Hahella chejuensis KCTC 2396: one gene and its partner. The protein of the gene in region 2 interacts with the protein of the main gene of each other region in a pairwise test. Links are inferred from orthologs where the notes say so. Each region holds a gene or a part of one and is shown on either strand. Other genes may lie near its edges. The genes, in order: HCH_RS08480 and ftsL.

Region 1 (11,412 bases), 4.1 Mb from region 2 along the record:
CTTTTGAGTTTTCCTGGATGGTTGCGCGCTCGCAGTCTGGTAGCCTTCCGGCACAACCAACGAAATCCGCTGCCCTGGCTTAATCAGGTAAGGAGCGGGTACCCGATTGATCCGAGCCAGCTCTTTGTAATCTCGACCATATCTCCAGGCGATTGAATAGAGAGTGTCGCCTTTCTCTACAACATGGCTTCCCCAGTACACTGGAGGGTTAAAGGCAGGGTCTCTATATATAGAAGGAGAGGTGCAGGCGCACAAGAATAGCGAGATCGACAAAGCGACCGATCTCAAAGCATAAAAAATGCCATTACCAGTATACAGTCTGTTACAAAACCTGCGTTTTTGGGATTTTAGACAATGCACTTTTTAGCTTTTTTAAAACAAAAAGGAATTAATACAGCCTAGATTATTCTCATTATTTACAAAAGTTTCTAAATTGACCTCCTAAGTAGTTAAATTACAACTATATTCTGTAGAGTTATAGATTCAATGCCGACGGGGTCGCTCGTTATACCTGATACCAGAGGTAACACCGCAAAGGAAAATAAGTAACACTAACGTGATTTAATTTCCTATATGTGATCTCTCATTTTTGATAACCAAGTCTCACTTTTTCCAGCGCAACCACCATGAGTGCGCCAACAGCGAACAAGGCCACCACCGTTAGCACTTGCGCTGGTTCGCCTGTAATCACCTCGTAACGAGAGGGGAAAACATTCGCCTGCACAAGGGGGATCTGCGCCCCATGAGAATCAATACGATATTCCAGCGTATACTTCCATGGCCAGACTTTGTTGAGGGCGCCCAGCATAAAGCCGGTCAGAACAGCGAGGGTGTAGTCGTGGTAACGTCTTAATAACCAGCTTAGCAGGTGGGTGAAGGACAGCAAGCCAATCAGACATCCTGAGGCGAAGATAGATAAAGGCAGAATATCAAAACCTTTCACCGCAGCCAGAACCGGACCGTAGATGCCCAAAAGTAAAAGCAGAAAGCTACCTGAAACGCCAGGCAAGATCATGGCGCAAATGGCGATCGCGCCGCTTATAAATAAATTCAGGTAGGTAGGCTCCAGGCTGGTGGGGCTCAAAGCTGTTAGCCCATAGGCCACCGCAGCGCCCAACCCGATTAACAATGCGCTAAGCGCATTCTTTTCTCTAATCGCCTTGCCAACAAACCAGACGGAGCCAAGAATCAAACCGAAGAAAAAAGCCCATATCAGATTGGGGTGACTCTGCAATAGCGAGCTAATGATTCTGGACAGCGTAAAGACACTGGTGAGAATGCCAGCAAACAATGTCGACAGAAAAGTACCATCGATGTCTTTCCAAACCGCCGCAAACCCTTGCGCGCGCCAAATACTAATCAGTTCTGGGCGAATACGCCCAAGAGCTGAAATCAGCCGCTCGTAGATACCGGAAATAAATGCGATCGTACCGCCGGAAACACCCGGAACAATATCCGCGGCCCCCATGGCCACGCCTTTCAGATAAGTTTTCCACATGCTATCGAACAACGCCCCCTAATAAAGGCACAAATCGAACCTGCTCCAAACTGCTCTCCTCTATTTCCGCGCCTTGCCTTTTGTAGACTTTCAGCATCTGTTCGCTTCCACTGCCAACCGGAATGACGAGACGCCCGCCGTCCGCCAGTTGCTCCAGCAACTCCGACGGCGTCTGCTCCGGAGCCGCAGTCACCATAATTGCGTCGAAAGGCCCCTGTTCAGGCCAACCCCAACGCCCATCGGATAATTTGGCGCTAACGTTATTTAACTTTAGCGCCTTGAATCTCAGTTTCGCTTTTTCCAGCAGCGGCGCAATCCGCTCAACGGTATAAACCTGTGTAGACAGCCGGGCCAGAATCGCGGTTTGATAACCAGAGCCAGCGCCCACTTCCAATACCCGTTTCGGCTTCCAACCACTGCACAGCAGTTCAGTCATACGAGCCACGATATAAGGCTGCGAGATCGTTTGGGAATGCCCTATCGGCAGAGCGGTATCTTCATAGGCCCGATGCGCGAGAGCCTCATCGACAAAAATATGCCGAGGGATTTCCGTCATCGCCTCCAACACCGCTTCGTTCTGAATTCCGTTTTTCCGCAAGCGCTCAATCAAACGCAGACGCGTACGCCGCGATGTCATGCCAATGCCTTGCAAGTCGAAGTTCACTCAGTCTCTCCCAGCCAATCCTGTAGTTGGTTAAAGGCGTCGTAGCGAGTCATATCTACATGAATAGGCGTAATGGAGACATAGTTGTGCTCCACCGGGTAAAAATCTGTCCCCGGGCCCGCATCGTCTCCCTCTCCTGCAGCTGCAATCCAATAGCGTTTACGTCCGCGAGGATCTACGATTTCATGCGGCTCGCCACCTTTTAAACGATGCCCTAATCGCGTCAGCTGAATACCGCGGATGTCCTCCAACGGTACGTCGGGGACATTCACGTTCAGTACCGTGCGTGGAGCGATGGGCGATTTTAGTTGTCTTAGTAGTAAGTTGGCGACCACTTTCGCTGCAGTCGCATAGTTTTCTTGTCCCCTATTCACCAACGAAACCGCAATGGCCGGTTGCGCCAGAAAACGACCTTCCATAGCCGCCGCAACGGTGCCGGAGTACAAAACGTCATCTCCCAGATTTGCGTGGGAGTTAATGCCAGAGACGACTCGCTCCGCATCATAACCAAACATTTCGCTCAGCCCCATATGCACACAGTCTGTCGGCGTGCCATCAACGGCGAAGAAACCCTGTGAGGTTTTCTGCAGAATCAAAGGGCGAGTCAACGTCAGAGAGTTACTTGCTCCGCTATGATCTCTATCTGGCGCAATCACTCGGATTTCAGCAATATTTTTCAGCTCATCCGCCAGAGCCGACAAACCCGGCGCATGCACGCCATCGTCATTGGACAATAATAATTTCACTACCGCTTTTCCTTTTTTCGCTATTCCCTCATCACCAGCCTTTTACAGTCAATTGCATCAATGAGAGTGACAATGGGAATAGCTATTAGTAAACAGGTTTGGCTGGAATCAGTTTAATCTAAATACTTGGTCCAGCAATACAGAGGCGAAACAGCCGGAGCCAAGAGAAAACGTCAGCTCAATATCGTCGCCGGCCCACTGCCAACTCATATCTACAGGCTTGGCGACAAAAGGCCTCCGCGCTGTCCGCGCGCCGTCTTTGTGAATAGCTGTCAGCCATTCTGATAAAGATGCCGTTCTCAGTTGTTCAATTTCTCCGGCCGTCCCAGACAAAAACTCCGGTCCTCCCAACATAGGGCCTGTAGGAACAGTGGATTCAGACACGACAGAGCTGGCGGCAGGAGCGCCTTCATCCCCATCAATCATGGTTGACCAGTCACCTCGACGAACGCGCTCAGCCAGAATTTCATTAAATAAATAAGAGCGCGCCGCAGACAAATACATTCCCAGATGGGCCTTCTTTTTTGGCTTTTGGCCTTCTACAAACCATGCATGCGCGCGTTGTAAGTTATAACCATCATGACCAAAGCGCTGGTCTCCGAAATAGTTAGGAAAACCATTCGCCTGAATGTATGAAAGCTTTTCATCGATTTGCTCGTGAACACCTTCCACCTGCCTGACCCAGATCTTAAAAGCATTTCCTGAGTGATCGCCACGGCGTAATTTCTTTTGCGTTCGAGTAACGCTGAGAACTGCTACGCCTTCAATCTGTAACTGACTCCAATCTGGCTCAGGACGTATCCCCAAATAAACAGAAAACCATTGTCTCGTCACTGCATGACGATCCTTCAATCCCATTAGCCCGATATCAAAGTCACGCACACCACAAAAACGCGCGAGATTACGAGATACCCACTCGGTATTCTGCCCGCGTTTTTCAATATGTAATAAAACATGCTCTCCTCCCGAATCCGGAGGCGTCCACAGTTCATCTACGCCGAAGTCTTCCGGCGTTTGACGCCATATTCCAGGGGCTGAGTCAGTCCAAAGTCCAGGGAAGTTAAGATCAAAATTCATATTAGTTCTTTTGCGCCTCGAGCAATGCTACCGCATGACAGGCAATGCCTTCCTTACGGCCGGTATAACCCAGTTTTTCTGTGGTAGTGGCTTTTACGTTTATACAATCAATCGAAACATTGCAGTCAGAGGCAATATTGACCCGCATACTTTCTATATGGGGAGCCATCTTAGGAGCTTGCGCAACGATGGTTCCATCAATATTCCCTATCTTGTATCCCTTCTGGTGCAGCTTGCTAACCACAGAGCGAAGTAGGTTTCGGCTATCAGCCCCAGAAAACGAAGGGTCAGTATCGGGGAAATGTTTGCCAATATCTCCAAAGGCTGCCGCCCCCAGTAATGCGTCACATATTGCATGTAGTAAGACGTCGCCATCTGAATGAGCCTGCAAACCACGCTCATGTGGAATGTTCACTCCACCAATGACAATTAAGTCGCCAGTTTCGGAAAACGCATGGACATCGAAGCCATGGCCGATTCGAAATAAACTCATTCTTCTTCCTGCATAATACGGCGTAAAAATATCTCCGCCAGAGGCAAATCCTGAGGGTGGGTAATTTTGATATTATCGCTATGCCCCTCTACCATTACCGGCTTCAAGCCTTGAGCTTCAATAGCTGATGCTTCATCGGTAATGTGTACACCTTTCTCGCTCCCCTGCCTCAGAGCCGACAACAAAGCGCCAAACCGAAACATCTGCGGGGTATACGCCCGCCAGAGGTTGGCCCGGGACACAGTAGCTAACACTTCACCTTTTTCATTGGTCCTTTTTACTGTGTCTGCAACAGGTACACCCAAGAGCCCACCAGGCTGGGTATTCCATAGCAAACGCATCAGATTGGAAATATCGCTGATTCGAAAACAGGGACGAGCAACATCATGGACAAGCACCCAGTCCTCAATAGCAGCGTGAGACTCTATTTTCTCTAAGGCATTAAGCACTGAAGTCGAGCGTTCCTCGCCTCCAGCAACTGATATTACTTTTCCAGTGTATTTATCAGCAATCTCAGGCCACCATTTATCTTGCGGGTGAAGAGGCAAATAAATCTGTGATATTCCAGGCGCTGATAGTAAACGATCCAGCGTATGCTCAAGAACGCTTCGATCAATCAATTTCAAATACTGCTTAGGGCGTTCGCCCCCCATACGAGAACCAACGCCAGCGGCGGGCACTATCACCCAAAGCTTATGCTCTTCCATACTGTCAACAAACACTAACCAAGCTCGATTTCTGTCAAAACCGGGCTAGTATCTGTGAAGCGAATAAGGAAAATCAAGAAAGGTTCAGTTTTCGATGAGCAAATAAAATTGTTCGTCGGGATACACCATCCCTAATTGACTGCGAGCTCTCTCTTCTATTGCGCTCTGCGCGAGTTTCAATTCCATTACTTCAGCTTCAAGCCTGCGATTCCTTTCCACCAATTGCTTATTCTCTTCCTTCTGACTCTCGACCTGACGATCAAGAACCCAAGCCTGGGCGAATGACCCCTCGCCCACCCAAAGACGGAATTGAAGGACGCAGATAATTAGCGCCAAAACTGTCCACAACCAATTTACACGCATAGCAGAACGACAATGAGGTTATATTTCCGTCGTCAATGACATTTTGCGTCCCTGCTCTTTCAAGCAAGTTCCGCCATGGCAATGCTCTTTTTAGTGGCGGAATCGCTTATTTTATAGACTCTAATATTTATAGTCGATAAGTGTTGATAATTTCCAGTAAAAAACACTTATAACTACATAAATTTAATGGCATTTCTTTTTTGGGTTAACCGAGTTGAAAGAATCGAACTCGATTAGAGGTGAGGAACAATAGTACAGGAGCAGGATAGATGATTCAGCACAGCTGGTGTTCTTTTGACATAAAAAAACCCGTCACGGGGACGGGTTCTTCGTATTAAGAGCCTGACGACGACCTACTCTTGCATGGGAATCCACACTACCATCGGCGCTGGACTGTTTCACTTCTGAGTTCGGAATGGGATCAGGTGGTTCCAGTCCGCTATGATCATCAGGCAAAACCGTTAAGCTTTGTCTTAGTTCTAGCTTGTCTAGTTGGCGCTTGGTCAGAAGACCTTTAACTTGGATAAGCAGTTATACTCAATCAATACCGGTAAATTACTTCGGTGTTATATGGTCAAGCCTCTCGGGCAATTAGTACTGGTTAGCTCAACGCCTCGCAGCGCTTACACACCCAGCCTATCAACCTCGTGGTCTACAAGGGCCCTTTAGGAGGATCAAGTCCTCAGGGAGATCTTATCTTGAAGGGGGCTTCCCGCTTAGATGCTTTCAGCGGTTATCCCGTCCGAACGTAGCTACCGGGCAATGCGATTGGCATCACAACCCGAACACCAGCGGTTCGTTCACTCCGGTCCTCTCGTACTAGGAGCAACTCTCCTCAAATCTCCAACGTCCACGGCAGATAGGGACCGAACTGTCTCACGACGTTCTAAACCCAGCTCGCGTACCACTTTAAATGGCGAACAGCCATACCCTTGGGACCGGCTTCAGCCCCAGGATGTGATGAGCCGACATCGAGGTGCCAAACACCGCCGTCGATGTGAACTCTTGGGCGGTATCAGCCTGTTATCCCCGGAGTACCTTTTATCCGTTGAGCGATGGCCCTTCCATACAGAACCACCGGATCACTAAGACCTACTTTCGTACCTGCTCGACGTGTTTGTCTCGCAGTTAAGCGCGCTTTTGCCTTTACACTAACCGTACGATGTCCGACCGTACTTAGCGCACCTTCGTGCTCCTCCGTTACTCTTTTGGAGGAGACCGCCCCAGTCAAACTACCCACCACACAGTGTCCTCGACCAGGATTACCAGTCAGAGTTAGAACCTCAAACATGCCAGGGTGGTATTTCAAGGATGGCTCCACGAGAACTGGCGTCCTCGCTTCAAAGCCTCCCACCTATCCTACACAAGCAGGTTCAAAGTCCACTGTGAAGCTATAGTAAAGGTTCACGGGGTCTTTCCGTCTAGCCGCGGATACACTGCATCTTCACAGCGATTTCAATTTCACTGAGTCTCGGGTGGAGACAGCGCCCCCATCGTTACGCCATTCGTGCAGGTCGGAACTTACCCGACAAGGAATTTCGCTACCTTAGGACCGTTATAGTTACGGCCGCCGTTTACCGGGGCTTCGATCAAGAGCTTCGCTTACGCTAACCCCATCAATTAACCTTCCGGCACCGGGCAGGCGTCACACCCTATACGTCCACTTTCGTGTTTGCAGAGTGCTGTGTTTTTAATAAACAGTCGCAGGGGCCTGGTATCTTCGACCGCCTTCCGCTCCAGCCGCAAGGCTTTCACGTACATGACGGCGTGCCTTCTCCCGAAGTTACGGCACCATTTTGCCTAGTTCCTTCACCCGAGTTCTCTCAAGCGCCTTGGTATTCTCTACCTGACCACCTGTGTCGGTTTGGGGTACGGTTTTGTATTGCCTGAAGCTTAGAGGCTTTTCCTGGAAGCTGGGCATCAATCACTTCACTCTCTTAAAGAGAGCTCGTCATTACCCCTCAGCATTGTGTGTCCGGATTTGCCTAAACACACTGCCTACAGGCTTAAACCTGGACTACCAATCCCAGGCTGACCTAGCCTTCTCCGTCCCCCCATCGCAGCAATACAAAGTATCGGAATTTTAACCGATTTCCCATCGACTACACCTTTCGGTCTCGCCTTAGGGGCCGACTCACCCTGCGCCGATTAGCGTTGCGCAGGAACCCTTGGTCTTCCGGCGTGCGGGTTTTTCACCCGCATTATCGTTACTCATGTCAGCATTCGCACTTCTGATACCTCCAGCATGCCTCTCGACACACCTTCATCAGCTTACAGAACGCTCCCCTACCACTCATCCATTGGATGAATCCGCAGCTTCGGCGCCATGTTTGAGCCCCGTTACATCTTCCGCGCAGGCCGACTCGACTAGTGAGCTATTACGCTTTCTTTAAAGGGTGGCTGCTTCTAAGCCAACCTCCTAGCTGTCTCTGCCTTCCCACATCGTTTCCCACTTAACATGGACTTGGGGGCCTTAGCTGGCGGTCTGGGTTGTTTCCCTCTTCACGACGGACGTTAGCACCCGCCGTGTGTCTCCCGGATATCACTCTACGGTATTCGGAGTTTGCATGGGGTTGGTAAGTCGAGATGACCCCCTAGCCCAAACAGTGCTCTACCCCCGTAGGCGTTCGTCCGAGGCGCTACCTAAATAGCTTTCGGGGAGAACCAGCTATCTCCGAGTTTGATTGGCCTTTCACCCCCAGCCACAAGTCATCCGAATCTTTTTCAACAGATTTCGGTTCGGTCCTCCAGTTGATGTTACTCAACCTTCAACCTGCCCATGGCTAGATCACTCGGTTTCGGGTCTACGCCTAGCGACTAATTCGCCCTATTCAGACTCGGTTTCCCTACGCCTCCCCTATTCGGTTAAGCTCGCCACTAAACGTAAGTCGCTGACCCATTATACAAAAGGTACGCAGTCACAGAATAAATCTGCTCCCACTGCTTGTACGCATACGGTTTCAGGTTCTATTTCACTCCCCTCACAGGGGTTCTTTTCGCCTTTCCCTCACGGTACTGGTTCACTATCGGTCAACTGGGAGTATTTAGCCTTGGAGGATGGTCCCCCCATATTCAGTCAAGATAACACGTGTCCCGACCTACTCGATTTCACTTTGATAAGATTTCAGATACGGGGCTGTCACCCACTATGGCCGCACTTTCCAGAGCGTTCTCCTATCTGTCACAAAGCTTAAGGGCTGATCCCCGTTCGCTCGCCGCTACTGAGGGAATCTCGGTTGATTTCTTTTCCTCGGGGTACTTAGATGTTTCAGTTCCCCCGGTTCGCCTCCTACACCTATGGATTCAGTGCAGGATACCTGATAAATCAGGTGGGTTTCCCCATTCAGAGATCGCCGGGTCAAAGGTTATTTGCCACCTCGCCGACGCTTATCGCAGGCTTTCACGTCTTTCATCGCCTCCAGTTGCCAAGGCATCCACCGTATGCGCTTATTCACTTGACCATATAACCCGAAGTAATTTCATTACTGCCATCACTTCAAGCCACACAGCGCTGGTTTCACCGTAACAATAATTCGCCGATATTGCGCTTGAGTATAACTACTCAGTAAAACCTATCCGTTGAGTGACAAATAAACTTCATCTGTCACCACGTTGGTTTTTACTTTGCTTATCCAAATTGTTAAAGAGCTTCTCTGACCAAATGCCAGAAACCAATACAGTCATCTTTCTGAAACTTTCATGCTGTATTCGTTTCTATCATCTGATACGTCAGACTTCACTTACTTAATCGTCAACCGTACTACTACCATTCTATGAATGGTGGAGCTGAGCGGGATCGAACCGCTGACCTCCTGCGTGCAAGGCAGGCGCTCTCCCAGCTGAGCTACAGCCCCATAATCTTCCTAATCACACTCAGTTATTCACCAAGAAAAAGGAAATTCTGGTGGGTCTGGGTGGACTTGAACCACCGACCTCACCCTTATCAGGGGTGCGCTCTAACCACCTGAGCTACAGACCCAGAACTTGCAATCTCGCGATTGCGTCACGGGTCTGATGACCCTTAAGTAAGCTCTCTACTCGCCAATCAAGCAATTTGTTGTGGACGCCAAACTGAGACAGTTGGATATCGTTTAAGGAGGTGATCCAGCCGCAGGTTCCCCTACGGCTACCTTGTTACGACTTCACCCCAGTCATGAATCACACCGTGGTAACCGTCCCCCCGAAGGTTAGACTAGCTACTTCTGGTGCAACCCACTCCCATGGTGTGACGGGCGGTGTGTACAAGGCCCGGGAACGTATTCACCGCGACATTCTGATTCGCGATTACTAGCGATTCCGACTTCATGGAGTCGAGTTGCAGACTCCAATCCGGACTACGAGACGCTTTAAGAGATTAGCTCCACCTCGCGGCTTCGCAACCCTCTGTACGCCCCATTGTAGCACGTGTGTAGCCCTGGCCGTAAGGGCCATGATGACTTGACGTCGTCCCCACCTTCCTCCGGTTTGTCACCGGCAGTCTCCCTAAAGTTCCCACCCGAAGTGCTGGCAAATAGGGACAAGGGTTGCGCTCGTTACGGGACTTAACCCAACATTTCACAACACGAGCTGACGACAGCCATGCAGCACCTGTCTCAGAGTTCCCGAAGGCACCAATCCATCTCTGGAAAGTTCTCTGGATGTCAAGGCCAGGTAAGGTTCTTCGCGTTGCTTCGAATTAAACCACATGCTCCACCGCTTGTGCGGGCCCCCGTCAATTCATTTGAGTTTTAACCTTGCGGCCGTACTCCCCAGGCGGAGAACTTATCGCGTTAGCTGCGCCACTAAAGTCTCTAAGGACCCCAACGGCTAGTTCTCATCGTTTACGGCGTGGACTACCAGGGTATCTAATCCTGTTTGCTCCCCACGCTTTCGCACCTCAGCGTCAGTTTTTGGCCAGAGGGCCGCCTTCGCCACTGGTATTCCTCCAGATCTCTACGCATTTCACCGCTACACCTGGAATTCTACCCTCCTCTCCAAAACTCTAGTCGCCCAGTTCTAAGTGCAGTTCCCAGGTTGAGCCCGGGGATTTCACACCTAGCTTAAGCAACCGCCTACGCGCGCTTTACGCCCAGTAATTCCGATTAACGCTCGCACCCTCCGTATTACCGCGGCTGCTGGCACGGAGTTTGCCGGTGCTTCTTCTGTGGGTAACGTCAACTGCAGCTGATATTAGCAACTGCCCTTTCCTCCCCACTGAAAGTGCTTTACAACCCGAAGGCCTTCTTCACACACGCGGCATGGCTGGATCAGGGTTGCCCCCATTGTCCAATATTCCCCACTGCTGCCTCCCGTAGGAGTCTGGACCGTGTCTCAGTTCCAGTGTGACTGATCATCCTCTCAGACCAGTTACGGATCGTCGCCTTGGTAGGCTCTTACCCTACCAACTAGCTAATCCGACATAGGCTCATCTGTTAGCGCAAGGTCCGAAGATCCCCTGCTTTCCCCCGTAGGGCGTATGCGGTATTAATCCGAGTTTCCCCGGGCTATCCCCCTCTAACAGGCAGATTCCTATGCTTTACTCACCCGTCCGCCGCTCGTCAGCTCCCGAAGGACTGTTACCGCTCGACTTGCATGTGTTAAGCCTGCCGCCAGCGTTCAATCTGAGCCATGATCAAACTCTTCAGTTTAAAGAGTGTGAATCAGTAAGATTCTTAATCTTGCTCAAGTTAAAACTACTGTACTCTTGAGTGATTGCTCACTCATGAATTGTACGAGTCACTAACTTAAGACTTAATCTTTTCCAGATCCGCCTCAGTTAGCGCCCACAACAAATTGCTTGATTAACTTTTTAAAGAACTTTCTCTTTCGGAGACTCTCTCCGACCGAGGCGCGCATTCTACACTTTCAATCTTCAGTGTCAACTC
Region 2 (11,534 bases):
TTGTGAGTGGTGCCGGTTTTTCCAGCCACACGATATTCGGCGACGTGAGCCCGAGTTCCTGTGCCGCCTTTTAACACCACAGTCTCCAGCATTTCTCTTATGTGTCTGGAAATGCCCGGCGACATAACCTGTTGTGGAGAAACGCCTTGCTGTCCTCCCCTGATCAAACTTACGGGCCTGCGTACGCCGTCAGCGGCGATCGCCATGTATGACTGCGCCAGCTGCAGCGCAGTGACTGACAGCCCGTAACCGTATGACAGCGTCGCCAGACGAATCGGCTGCCACTTGGTGAAGTTCGGCAACACGCCTACCGCTTCGCCTGGAAACTCAATGCCAGACGACTGTCCAAAGCCAGCCTGGTAGAAAGTTTCAAAAACCGCTTCTCCGCCGATTTTCAACGCCACCTTGCTGGTTCCGACGTTGCTGGACTTGGTAATGATAGAAACCAGATCCAACGTGCCGTAGTCGCGAGCATCGCGAATAGTCTGCCCATTCAAACGCAGGAAACCCGGACTGGTGTTGATCCGGGTTTCTGTTGTAAAACTCCCTGTCTTAAGCGCTGCGGCTATCGACAAGGGTTTGACGGTGGACCCGGGCTCGAACAAATCCGTCACAGCCCGATTTCGCAACCCCGAGGGGTTCATACTGTCCCTATTGTTGGGGTTGAACGAGGGCTGATTCACCATCGCCAACACCTCCCCGGTCCTCACATCCAATATCACCAGCGATCCGGATTTTGCGTTGTGCGCCTCCACCGCCGCCTTTAACTCCCGATACGCCATATACTGCAGACGCAAATCAATGCTGAGTTGCAGATCGGCGCCGGACTGCGCGTCTTGCAGCAGGCTCAAATCCTTGATCACATACCCCCGGCGGTCTTTCAGCACCTTTTTGCTGCCATTAACGCCGCGCAAATATTGATCAAAAGCCAGCTCAACGCCTTCCTGGCCTTTTTCGTCGATGTCCGTTATTCCCACGATATGCGCCGCCACTTCTCCAGCGGGGTAATAGCGTTTGAATTCGCGTTTTGCGTACAGCCCCTGCAGTTTCAGGTCCATCGCCAAGCGTCCGGTTTCCGGCGACAGCTGGCGCTGCACGTATATAAACTCTTTGCCTTTATGACGACGCAGTCTCTTCACCATTTCGTCAGACTGCATGCCAAGCAAATCCGCCAGCTTACGCCAGCCCTCATCATTCTCCTGCGCTTCTTGCGGGTTCGCCCACAAAGTCACGACCGGCGCGCTGACCGCTAAGGGCTCGCCGTTGCGATCCAATATCTTGCCTCGGGTCGCCTGAATCGGCTCAACCCGAACGGTGCGCATGTCGCCTTGCGAACGCAGGAATTCGTGATTAATTACTTGCAAGTCAATAACGCGCCAGACCAGCACGATAAAACACGCGACCAACATGATAGCCACAGCGTAATAACGCCAAAGCATCGCTGGGGCCGCCTGCCCGCTCTCGGCCTGCTCCATGGCGCCACGCCGAGCTGTCCGCCGGTCGCTGGTTTTCATCTCACAATCTCAATCTTTGTCGCGTCAGGCACATGCATGCCAAAGCGCTGGTCGGCAATCTGCTCCACTCGGCTGTGAGCGCTCCAGGCGCTTTCTTCCAGCAACAGCTGGGTCCATTCACGCTCGTAGCGATCTTTATCCCGCTGCAGCGTCTGTAGCTCAATAAACTGCTGCCGGTTCAAATGCACGGCATACACCGTGGCGACGCCGGACACCACCAGAGCAACCAACAATGACAATGTAATCAGCGCCCGCCCCTTGATCATGCTTGCGGCAAGGCGGCACGTCTCACCCCACCACTCCAGTACGACGGGCAAAATCGGCTCACGAACCGTTTTGCTGCGTCTGGTCGTCAGCGGCGTAGCCTGACCTGTAGAACGAATCAAAATCATCAACATTTCTCCAATACACGCATTACGGCGCTACGCGCCCGTACATTGGCCACGACTTCAGTTTCGCCTGCGCGGATTTTCTTACCTACCAGTTTTGCTTTTGGCGGCGCATCATCCACCACTGGCAGCCATTTCGGGGTCTTGGGCCCTCGCACAATATCCCGCATGTACTGTTTAACCATGCGGTCTTCGAGAGAGTGGAAGCTGATAACCGTCAGACGTCCGCCCGGCTTAAGCACTCCGAACGCCTGTTCCAGCCCCTGAGCCAGATCGTCCAACTCCCTGTTGATGAATATCCTGATAGCCTGAAACGCCCGCGTCGCCGGATTCTTGCCTTTCTCCCAACGGGGGTTGGCCGCCGCGACTATTTCCGCCAGCTGCAAGGTCCGGGTGATGGGTTGAGTTTGTCGCGCAGCCACAATGGCCTTCGCCATCCGCCGCGCAAAACGCTCTTCGCCCAGATCCCAAAGCACTTTGCTGATTTCTTCTTCTTTTGCGGTATTCACCCATTCTGAAGCTGATAGGCCGCTGTCCGGGTCCATACGCATATCCAATGGCCCGTCCTGCATAAAGCTGAAGCCTCTTTCGGCCTCATCCAATTGCGGAGAAGAGACGCCCAGATCAAGCAATACGCCATCCACCCCTGGCCATTGCAGTTCAGAAACGAACGAGGCCATGTCAGCAAAGGAACCTTGCCGGAACAGAAATCTGTCATCGCCAGAAAATCTTTCCATCGCCGTCCGCCTCGCACGTGGATCTTTGTCGATACCCAGCAGTCGCCCTTGCGGACCCAGCGCCTTCAATATCTCCGCACTGTGTCCGCCGCGCCCGAAGGTGCCATCTATATAAAGCCCATCCGCTTTGACGCCCAGAGCCTCAACAGCCTCGGCCAATAAAACCGTTACGTGTCCGTATTGATTACTTTCCATAGTGTTATAGCGCGATGTTCATCAGTTCTTCTGGGACATCCTGACCAAGCGCATCCTCGTCCAGATATTCATCGCGCCGCTTCGTCCAGTGATCTTCGTCCCACAACTCAAACTTCTTACCCTGACCCAATAGAATCAATTTCTTATCCAGATATGCGTATTCACGTAGCGGCTGGGACAACAACACGCGTCCCGCACCATCAATTTCCAATTCAGTGGCGTGGCCCAACAAGAGTCGTTGGATGCGCCGGGTCGCCGGGTTGTACGCAGGAAGCGCGGCGATTTGGCTTTCAATCTGCTCCCACTCCGGCAGCGGATAAATCAGAAGACAGCGTTCTTGTGTATCAATGGTCGCAATCATTTGGTTATTGCTTATTTCGGCAATACGATCCCGGTAACGCGTTGGCATGGCAAAGCGCCCCTTTGAATCCATGTTGATCGCATTGACGCCTCTAAACACTTATTCGCCCATCTCAGAAGGTTTTCGCCACAAAAAACCACAATCATCCACTTTTACCCACTTTTACACACTATAGAAAGCGGAAGGCAACATTTCAAGATGATTAAGTTACGGATGGGTCAATAATTTCCTCTTAAAAGACAAGTAGTTACAGAAAAAAAGGGGAAAAAATAAACAGATTTGAGACAAAAATAGCTTTGCAATCAAAGCGCTAGAGGAATTTCTTCAGATACAAGCTCGCATCTAAGAATATTTAGCTATAAAGACCACATCGGTAAATAAAACGAGGTATGTACACGCCCAACCAAGGGCCGCATAGTTTCATTGTTAAGAGAAGTTAACCCTGAAGCTCTCATACGCAAGAGCTTCAGGGTTAAAAAGAGAAAAGAAGAGCTTGTCTGTAAGCCGGGTTCTGTCGTGGACAGTCATTCATCTGGGATGCATGTCGCCATGCACCTCTAGCGACCTACCCGGACCCAGCGTGGGCCACGCCATTGGGTCCCTATTTGGTCTTGCTCCGAGTGGGGTTTTCCATCGCCATGGACTGTTACCAGCCATGCGGTGCGCTCTTACCGCACCATTTCAACCTTACCGGTCTGCCGAAGCAGACTTAGGCGGTATACTTTCTGTTGCACTTTCCGTCGACTCGCGCCGCCCAGGCGTTACCTGGCACTTTGCCCTGTGGAGCCCGGACTTTCCTCCATCTCGCGCCCAATAAAGGATGCGAAACAGCGACTGCCTAACAAGCTCTGGCGGCAAGATTAGCGATTTCCCTCTTCCGACACAAGCTTTGCGCCGACATGTCGCTGAAGAAGTCGCAAACTCACTCGCCCTTTAACGCCAACGCCTGCTGATAAAGCTCGTTCTTACCAACTCCCGTCAATGAGGACGCCAGCGCCGCCGCCTTCTTGACAGGTAATTCTTTGAGCAGCGCCTGTAGAAGTTGCGACACTTTGATTTCCACAAAGTCGCCCTGTTCTTTCCGCTCCCCTTTCACCAATACGACGAATTCACCGCGCTGCTGATTTCCATCCTCCTGCATCCAGGCTTTAATGTCCTGAACGCAGCCCGCCTTTATTGTCTCAAAGGTTTTGGTCAACTCTCTGGCGATCACCACTTCTCGAGCAGCCCCCATCACCACCTCCAAATCTTCCATCATCGCCAAGATCCGGTGAGGAGACTCATAGAACACCATCGTCCGGGGCTCGTCCGCCAATTCTTGCAAACGCCCTCGTCGACCTGAACCTTTGGCGGGCAGAAAGCCCTCGAAAACAAACCGCTCGCTAGGCATGCCGGAAGCAGACAAGGCCGCCACCAATGCACAGGCGCCGGGAACTGGTGTGACGATGAAGCCCGCCTCTCTGGTCGCCCGCACCAAAGGAAAACCCGGGTCCGATATCAGCGGCGTCCCTGCATCAGATATCAAAGCGATAGACTTGCCCACCGCCAACTCTGACAACAAACGCTCTGTTTTTGCTTCTTCATTGAACTGATGCAAAGACGTCATCGGCGCATCAACGCCAAAATGACTCAACAGTTTGCCGCTATGCCGGGTATCTTCCGCCGCAATCAGGTCTACCGATTTCAATATGGCGATCGCCCTGGGAGTCATATCATCCAAATTACCAATCGGGGTCGCTACTATGTATAAAACGCCCTTTGCTTCGCTCATAATTCTTTCATCTTGTTAATAACTGAAATTTCCACCCCAACCATGGCCTTTGCTAGAATGACCGTTGCTTTTATATTTACACTCGGCTTCTCGCATATCGCCGCCATTATAAAACCGCCGCGGCCGGCCTAAGTTAACCATAAATCCGGCCTGACTTATAACTATTGCTCCCTGGTAAGCGCATGCAGCGAAAACATAATTATTCATTTCACGTCCTGCTCTTAACATTACTCCTGTCTTTATTAGGCGGTTGTGAGGGCTTACCCGTCAAAGGCGGCGACTCTGGCGCACAAGACGCAACTACTCAAGACGAAGCGGAAAGACAACTCCAGCTCGCTAAAAATACATTGCCGCCCGAGCAAGCCAACCATCGCCTGAAAGCCCTGGACATATATATCGCACGCGGGGACTACGCAAACGCGCAAAAAGTGGTGGAATCCATCAACTCCACCACCCTGACCCTCCCCCAAATGGAGCAATATATTATTCTGGGCGCCACACTGGCCCTGGAGCAGAATCGAACAGATCAGGCTCTCTCTTATTTCAACGCAGCGCCTTCCGACGCTTTCGCCAGCCGTCCTGTAGACATTCAATTACGCGCCAATGAACTGCACGCCAAAGCGCTTATGGCGACAGGCTCATCTCTTGATGCTGCGCAGCTTCTGATTTATGCATCAGGCCTTTATACCGGCGAAGAATATTGGCGAGTACTTGACGATGTTTGGAATGCGTTGCGCGCCACTCCCAGCCTGGAGCTGAGCCGCGCCCTGGAAACGGCTCAAGACTATGACTGGCGGGGATGGCTTGAGCTTATAACCGCAGTACGCCAGAACCAGTTCAGCCTGGAAATGCAATTAGCTGCGCTGAAAAGCTGGCGCCGGCAATGGGCTGACCACCCCGCAGCGAGAAGACTTCCCGCCGAACTCAAGATGCTGGCGGAGCTACCCAATGAGCGCCCCAGCAAAATTGCACTGCTGGCTCCGCTAAGCGGCAATTTGGCTAAAGCAGGAGAAGCTATTCGTGACGGCTTTCTGGCTGCTTACTATCAGGATATCAACAGCAGCGAAAGCAATGGGCAAGGTCCAGAAATTCAGATCATAGATTCAGGCTCCATTGAAAATATCGCCGACCTCTATCTATCGTTGCAACTGGAAGGTTATGACCTGATTATCGGTCCCCTGGAGAAAGAAGCCGTCGCCCAGCTCGCCGGCTTCCCGGAACTCGACCCCCCCGTGCTTGCACTAAACTACCTGGACGAAGGCGTCGCCCCGCCTCCCGGCATGTACCAATACGGACTGGCCGCCGAGGACGAAGTGCGCCAGATAGCCAGAAAGCTAATATCGGAAGGAAAACGCGGCGTTGCAGTGATTTACCCTGACGCGCCATGGGCGATCAAACTCGCCAGCGTGCTGGACAGAGAATATCAAGCGGCCAACCTACCATTACCTATCCCATACAAATATGTAGATGGAGAAAATTATTCGGACGGAATAGCCCACCTCCTGCAGATCAATGCAAGCAAGCAAAGGGCCAGGAAACTGAAGTCGGTGGCAGGCAAGTTTGAATATGAGCCGCGCCGCCGGCAGGACATTGATGGAATCATCATGATCTCTACGCCTTATGTGGCCAGACAGTTGAAGCCTTTACTGCTGTTCCACTACGCCAGCGACCTGCCCGTCTACGCGACATCCCAGATATACGGCGGCGTCCCGCAGCCGGACAAAGATCATGATTTGAATGGTATTCACTTTACAGAAACGCCATGGCTGCTGAGTCAGTCTTTACCTCTCAAGCAAGATATTCGCTACGTTGCGGACACTACACGCTATGAAAGACTCTATGCGATGGGCGCCGACGCTTACACTATCGCCCCGCGGCTCAGCCTCATGCGTCAGTTCCCTGACAGTCAGATACAAGGAACGACAGGCAACCTATTTATGAACGAGTCTCAGCAGATTCGTCGCATTTTAGAATGGGCGATATTTGAAAGAGGCTTGGCGAAAGCCGAATTAAACAGCCCGGAGTCACCCCCCCAATAATGCCCTTCAAGCGCCTGATAAAGTCTATTGATATTGGACGCGCCGCAGAAAGCCAAGCGGAGAAATTCGCCCGCGCTCAAGGGTTCACTATCGTTGAGCGCAACTTTCGCTGCAAAGGAGGAGAGATAGACCTCATCGCCAGACATGGCGAGCACCTGGTATTCATAGAAGTTCGTCACCGCAGCAGCGATAAGTTCGGCAGTGCGGCGGAGTCCATCACCCAAAAAAAGCAGCAACGCATCATCCTTGCCGCCAATATATACCTTCAGAAGAAAGGTTTAACAAACATGCCATGTCGATTTGATGTTATCGTGGGGAACCTCAAATCAAACACCGGCTTCCAATGGATACCAGACGCATTTAGCTGCTGGTGACGCCACGTTTTCGCATCAACGTACATCACCGTTATTTCCGGATTTTTATATGAACAGTATCGAACGCATCATCCACCTCTTCGAAGAAAGCATTAAAGCGAAGCAAGTTTCCGCACAATCGCTTCCGCCACTGATTGAAGCGGCAGGCCAGTTGATGGTTCACGCACTTCTTAGCGATCACAAAATCCTTTCATGCGGCAATGGCGGATCCGCCGGAGATGCGCAGCACTTCTCCTCGGAACTGCTGAACCGTTTCGAGCGGGAACGCCCCAGCCTACCTGCAATCGCCCTGACGACTGACACATCAACACTAACTTCCATCGCTAACGACTACAGCTATAACGAAGTTTTTTCCAAGCAGATACGCGCCCTGGGTTCAGAAGGCGATGTACTTTTGGCGATATCCACCAGCGGCAACTCTGCAAATGTGATTCAAGCGATACAGGCGGCCCATGACAGAGGAATGCGAGTGATTGCCTTGACAGGCAAAGATGGCGGCAACATGGCCTCCCTGCTCCAAGCCGAAGATGTCGAGATTCGAGTTCCAATGACTTCCACTGCGCGCATCCAAGAAGTGCATCTATTAACAATCCATACTCTTTGCGACTACATCGACCGCGAAATTTTTGGCCCTATCGATTAACGCCAACAAAAAAGCCGGATACCTGGCTTCTTATCAGGCATCCGGCTCTTCAGGTTCTAAAAGCTCTAATTGTTTACTTAACGATCTTCAAGCTCGGTTTGGAACCATCTCTCCCCCCACCTTTCGGAGGAGGCGCTGGAGAAGATCCAGGCTTACTTTTACTGCCAGGCGGCTCCGGGGCCCCGCCTGGCTCAGAGCCAAAGACCATGCCTTGACCATTTTCCTTTGCGTATATCGCCAATACCGCCATTACCGGAACGGACACCTGACGCGGCACCCCGCCAAAACGAGCGCTAAACTCAAGATAATCATTACCTATACTCAAGCCACGCACCGCCTGCGGACTGATATTGAGAACGATCTGACCGTTGCTCACAAAATCACGCGGGACGTCTACGCCTTGAAGCGATGCATCGACAACCACATAAGGCGTCAGGTGATTATCAAGAATCCACTCGTTCAGAGCTCGCAACAAATAGGGACGACTGGGAGTCATTGGTTTTGCCAATTCAATTTGAGCTTAAGGGGCCTTGTTAGACCCCTCAGTTAGAAGTATCAGCTAAACATTTCCTGTTCGATGTCGGACAGGCTAGCTTTAAAGGACTCGCGCGAGAACAGGCGATCCATATACTTGATCAGCGGTTTAGCCGGCTTTTCAGGGAGCTCGATCTTCATGAGCTTCAGGCGCCACAACAATGGAGCGACGCAGCAATCTACAATTGTAAACTCCTCGCTCATGAAATACGGCTTCTCTGAAAAGATGGGAGCAGCAGCTATCAGACTTTCACGAAGCTGTTTGCGCGCCTCTTCAACCTCAGCAGTATCAGATTTACCTTGCAGAACTATATCCGCCAGACTGCACCAATCTTTTTGGATTCGGTACATCAACAAACGGCTCTGCGCCCGCGCAACCGGATATACCGGCAAAAGCGGCGGATGAGGAAAACGCTCATCCAAGTACTCCATCATGATGTTTGGTTCGTACAGCGACAGCTCACGATCCACCAGGGTTGGCAGCGTGTTATAAGGATTTAGGTCAGCAATTTCCGCAGGCTTATCATCAGGATCAACATCGATGATGTCTACCGCCACCCCTTTCTCAGCCAAAACAATACGGACTCTATGACTGTAGTGGCTCTGCGGATCAGAAAAAAATGTCATTGATGACCGTTTGGTCACGACTCCCATAGAATTACCTCGGTCGCTTGTAACTCAGATTATTCAGAAAGAAAAATTCCAGCACCGGGCAACCCGATGCTGGAGCTTTTATCCAAGGTCGAACATTATACACGAAAAGACTAATGAACGTCTTTCCAATATTCTCTATTGAGGAGGTATGCGGGCACGAACAGAATCACCAGGAACAAAAGCACGTACGGAGCAATCTCTTCACTCTCCAGCCTTGAGGGCTCGCCCACATAAGCCAGGAAGTTGACCATGTCGCGAATCGCAGCATCATACTCTTGCGGCTCCATGCTGCCCGTTGTAGCGAATGACTTACAACCCGGCGCGCCCACTACAACTCCACTCAACGGATCAATACCTGCCTTGCCGCCCAACTCCGGTTTCTCCGCACACAACCCCTGCAGATCAACCAGAACATGAGGCATACCAACGTCTTTAAATACAACGTTGTTTACCCCCCAAGGCCTGGACTCGTCCTTGTAAAAGCCGCGCAAATAACTATACAACCAGTCAGGACCGCGCAGCCTTGAAACCAGCGTCAAATCTGGCGGCGGAGCGCCGAACCAGCCTTGCGCCATGGACGGAGCCATAGCAATATCCATCAGCTGCCCAATCTTCGCATCGCCGAAGATCAGATTCTCTTCGTAAAGGTTGTGCGGAATACCAATGTCATCCGCTACACGCTCATAACGGGAATACTTTAAGGAGTGGCAGCCCATACAGTAGTTAGTAAACATCGCAGCGCCTCTTTGCAGAGAGGGCTTATCGCGAATATCGACATCTACGTGATCTAAATGAACATCTCCACCGCCAGCCGCATGTGCAAGAGACGTCACGCACGAGAGAAGCAGAACTTTGAGTATGCTTTTCATTAGTGAGTCACCCTCTCTGGTACAGGTTTAGTCTTTTCTGCTCTGGTATACCAAGGCATCAATAGGAAGTATGCGAAATATAAGCCTGTACATAGAGGAGCAAGCCAACTCGGCTGCTCATTAGCTGGCAAGACTCCACAAACCCCCAAAATCACGAAGCTGACGACAAGCACTAAAAGGGCAATTTTGCTCATCGCTCCCTTATAACGAATAGACTTCACAGGACTGCGATCCAACCAAGGCAACACAAACAGAATTGCTATTGCAGCCCCCATAACGACAACGCCCCAGAACTTCGCGTCCACACCGAATAGCGGATACGTGATTGCACGAAGCATCGCGTAGAAAGGCGTGAAGTACCATACAGGCGCAATATGCTCAGGAGTTTTCAGCGGATTTGCCGGTTCGAAGTTAGGCTTCTCAAGGAAGTAGCCATTCATTTCAGGGAAGTAGAACACTACTACGCAGAATACGAATAGGAAAACAATCAACGCGACGATGTCATGCACCGTATAGTAGGGGTGGAAAGGAATTCCATCTTTAGGAATACCGTTTTCATCCTTGTTCTTTTTAATCTCAACGCCGTCTGGGTTATTCGAACCCACTTCATGAAGCGCCAAAATATGCAGCACCACCAAGCCAAGCAGTACAATTGGTAAAGCGATGACATGCAGAGCAAAGAACCGGTTAAGAGTAATACCCGATATTAGATAGTCGCCACGAATCCATTGAGCCAAGTCTTCGCCCACATAAGGTATGGCGCCAAACAGAGAAACGATAACCTGCGCACCCCAGTATGACATCTGCCCCCAAGGCAGCAAGTAACCCAAGAACGCTTCCGCCATCAGGCACAGATAGATGGTCATGCCGAATATCCAAACTAGCTCACGGGGCTTTTTATAAGAACCGTACAAGAGCCCTCGGAACATATGCAGATAAACGACGACAAAGAAGGCGGAGGCGCCAGTCGAATGCATTAATCGAATCAGCCAGCCGAACTCAACGTCGCGCATAATGTACTCTACTGAAGCAAACGCGCCTTCAGCAGAGGGGTTATAGCTCATTGTCAACCAAATGCCCGTAAGCAACTGATTAATTAGAACAACCAAAGACAAAGAGCCAAAGAAATACCATACGTTAAAGTTTTTAGGCGCATAGTACTTGCTCATATGCTTTTCGAAGGCATCGACGACTGGCAGGCGATCGTCGATCCACTGGATAAGCTTCTGCATTATGCGTTCTCCTTGTCTTCACCTACGATGAGGTTCACGTCATCAACATACATGTGGGGAGGCACTTCAAGATTCTTAGGAGCAGGGACATCTTTGAAGACCCTTCCCGCCAAGTCGAACTTGCTACCATGACAAGGACAGTAAAAACCGCCAACGGTTTCATCGGGTATCACCTCTGGCAGGAACTTTGGTGAGCAGCCCAGATGCGTACAGATTCCAACC

Evidence for each region.
Region 1: the proteins of ftsL (region 2) and HCH_RS08480 interact in binary tests that used the Escherichia coli proteins (3 or more experiments, as listed by UniProt). The link is inferred for Hahella chejuensis KCTC 2396 from one-to-one orthologs.

The regions. Positions count from the first base shown.
Region 1 is NC_007645.1:1,899,792-1,911,203, reverse strand. What follows is about bases 3,910-6,897. They hold HCH_RS08480 (septum formation initiator family protein), read right to left. Parts: upstream 5,549-6,897; coding sequence 5,270-5,548; downstream 3,910-5,269. Other genes in these bases: ispD (2-C-methyl-D-erythritol 4-phosphate cytidylyltransferase), read right to left, coding at 4,475-5,185; ispF (2-C-methyl-D-erythritol 2,4-cyclodiphosphate synthase), read right to left, coding at 3,987-4,478; truD (tRNA pseudouridine(13) synthase TruD), read right to left, coding at 3,910-3,985. In the rest of the region: HCH_RS08515 (peptidoglycan DD-metalloendopeptidase family protein), read right to left, coding at 1-201; HCH_RS08510 (DUF368 domain-containing protein), read right to left, coding at 584-1,498; HCH_RS08505 (protein-L-isoaspartate(D-aspartate) O-methyltransferase), read right to left, coding at 1,500-2,162; 5'/3'-nucleotidase SurE, read right to left, coding at 2,159-2,908; more of truD, read right to left, coding at 3,017-3,909. UniProt on the Escherichia coli protein: Essential cell division protein. May link together the upstream cell division proteins, which are predominantly cytoplasmic, with the downstream cell division proteins, which are predominantly periplasmic.
Region 2 is NC_007645.1:6,011,337-6,022,870, forward strand. Bases 209-3,135 are described here. They hold ftsL (cell division protein FtsL), read right to left. Parts: upstream 1,907-3,135; coding sequence 1,511-1,906; downstream 209-1,510. Other genes in these bases: HCH_RS26430 (peptidoglycan D,D-transpeptidase FtsI family protein), read right to left, coding at 209-1,514; rsmH (16S rRNA (cytosine(1402)-N(4))-methyltransferase RsmH), read right to left, coding at 1,906-2,835; mraZ (division/cell wall cluster transcriptional repressor MraZ), read right to left, coding at 2,840-3,135. Also shown: more of HCH_RS26430, read right to left, coding at 1-208; more of mraZ, read right to left, coding at 3,136-3,295; rsmI (16S rRNA (cytidine(1402)-2'-O)-methyltransferase), read right to left, coding at 4,119-4,967; HCH_RS26455 (penicillin-binding protein activator), read left to right, coding at 5,150-7,006; HCH_RS26460 (YraN family protein), read left to right, coding at 7,006-7,380; HCH_RS26465 (phosphoheptose isomerase), read left to right, coding at 7,430-8,023; HCH_RS26470 (ClpXP protease specificity-enhancing factor), read right to left, coding at 8,097-8,519; HCH_RS26475 (glutathione S-transferase N-terminal domain-containing protein), read right to left, coding at 8,579-9,211; HCH_RS26480 (cytochrome c1), read right to left, coding at 9,322-10,080; HCH_RS26485 (cytochrome b), read right to left, coding at 10,080-11,312; petA (ubiquinol-cytochrome c reductase iron-sulfur subunit), read right to left, coding at 11,312-11,534. UniProt on the Escherichia coli protein: Essential cell division protein. May link together the upstream cell division proteins, which are predominantly cytoplasmic, with the downstream cell division proteins, which are predominantly periplasmic.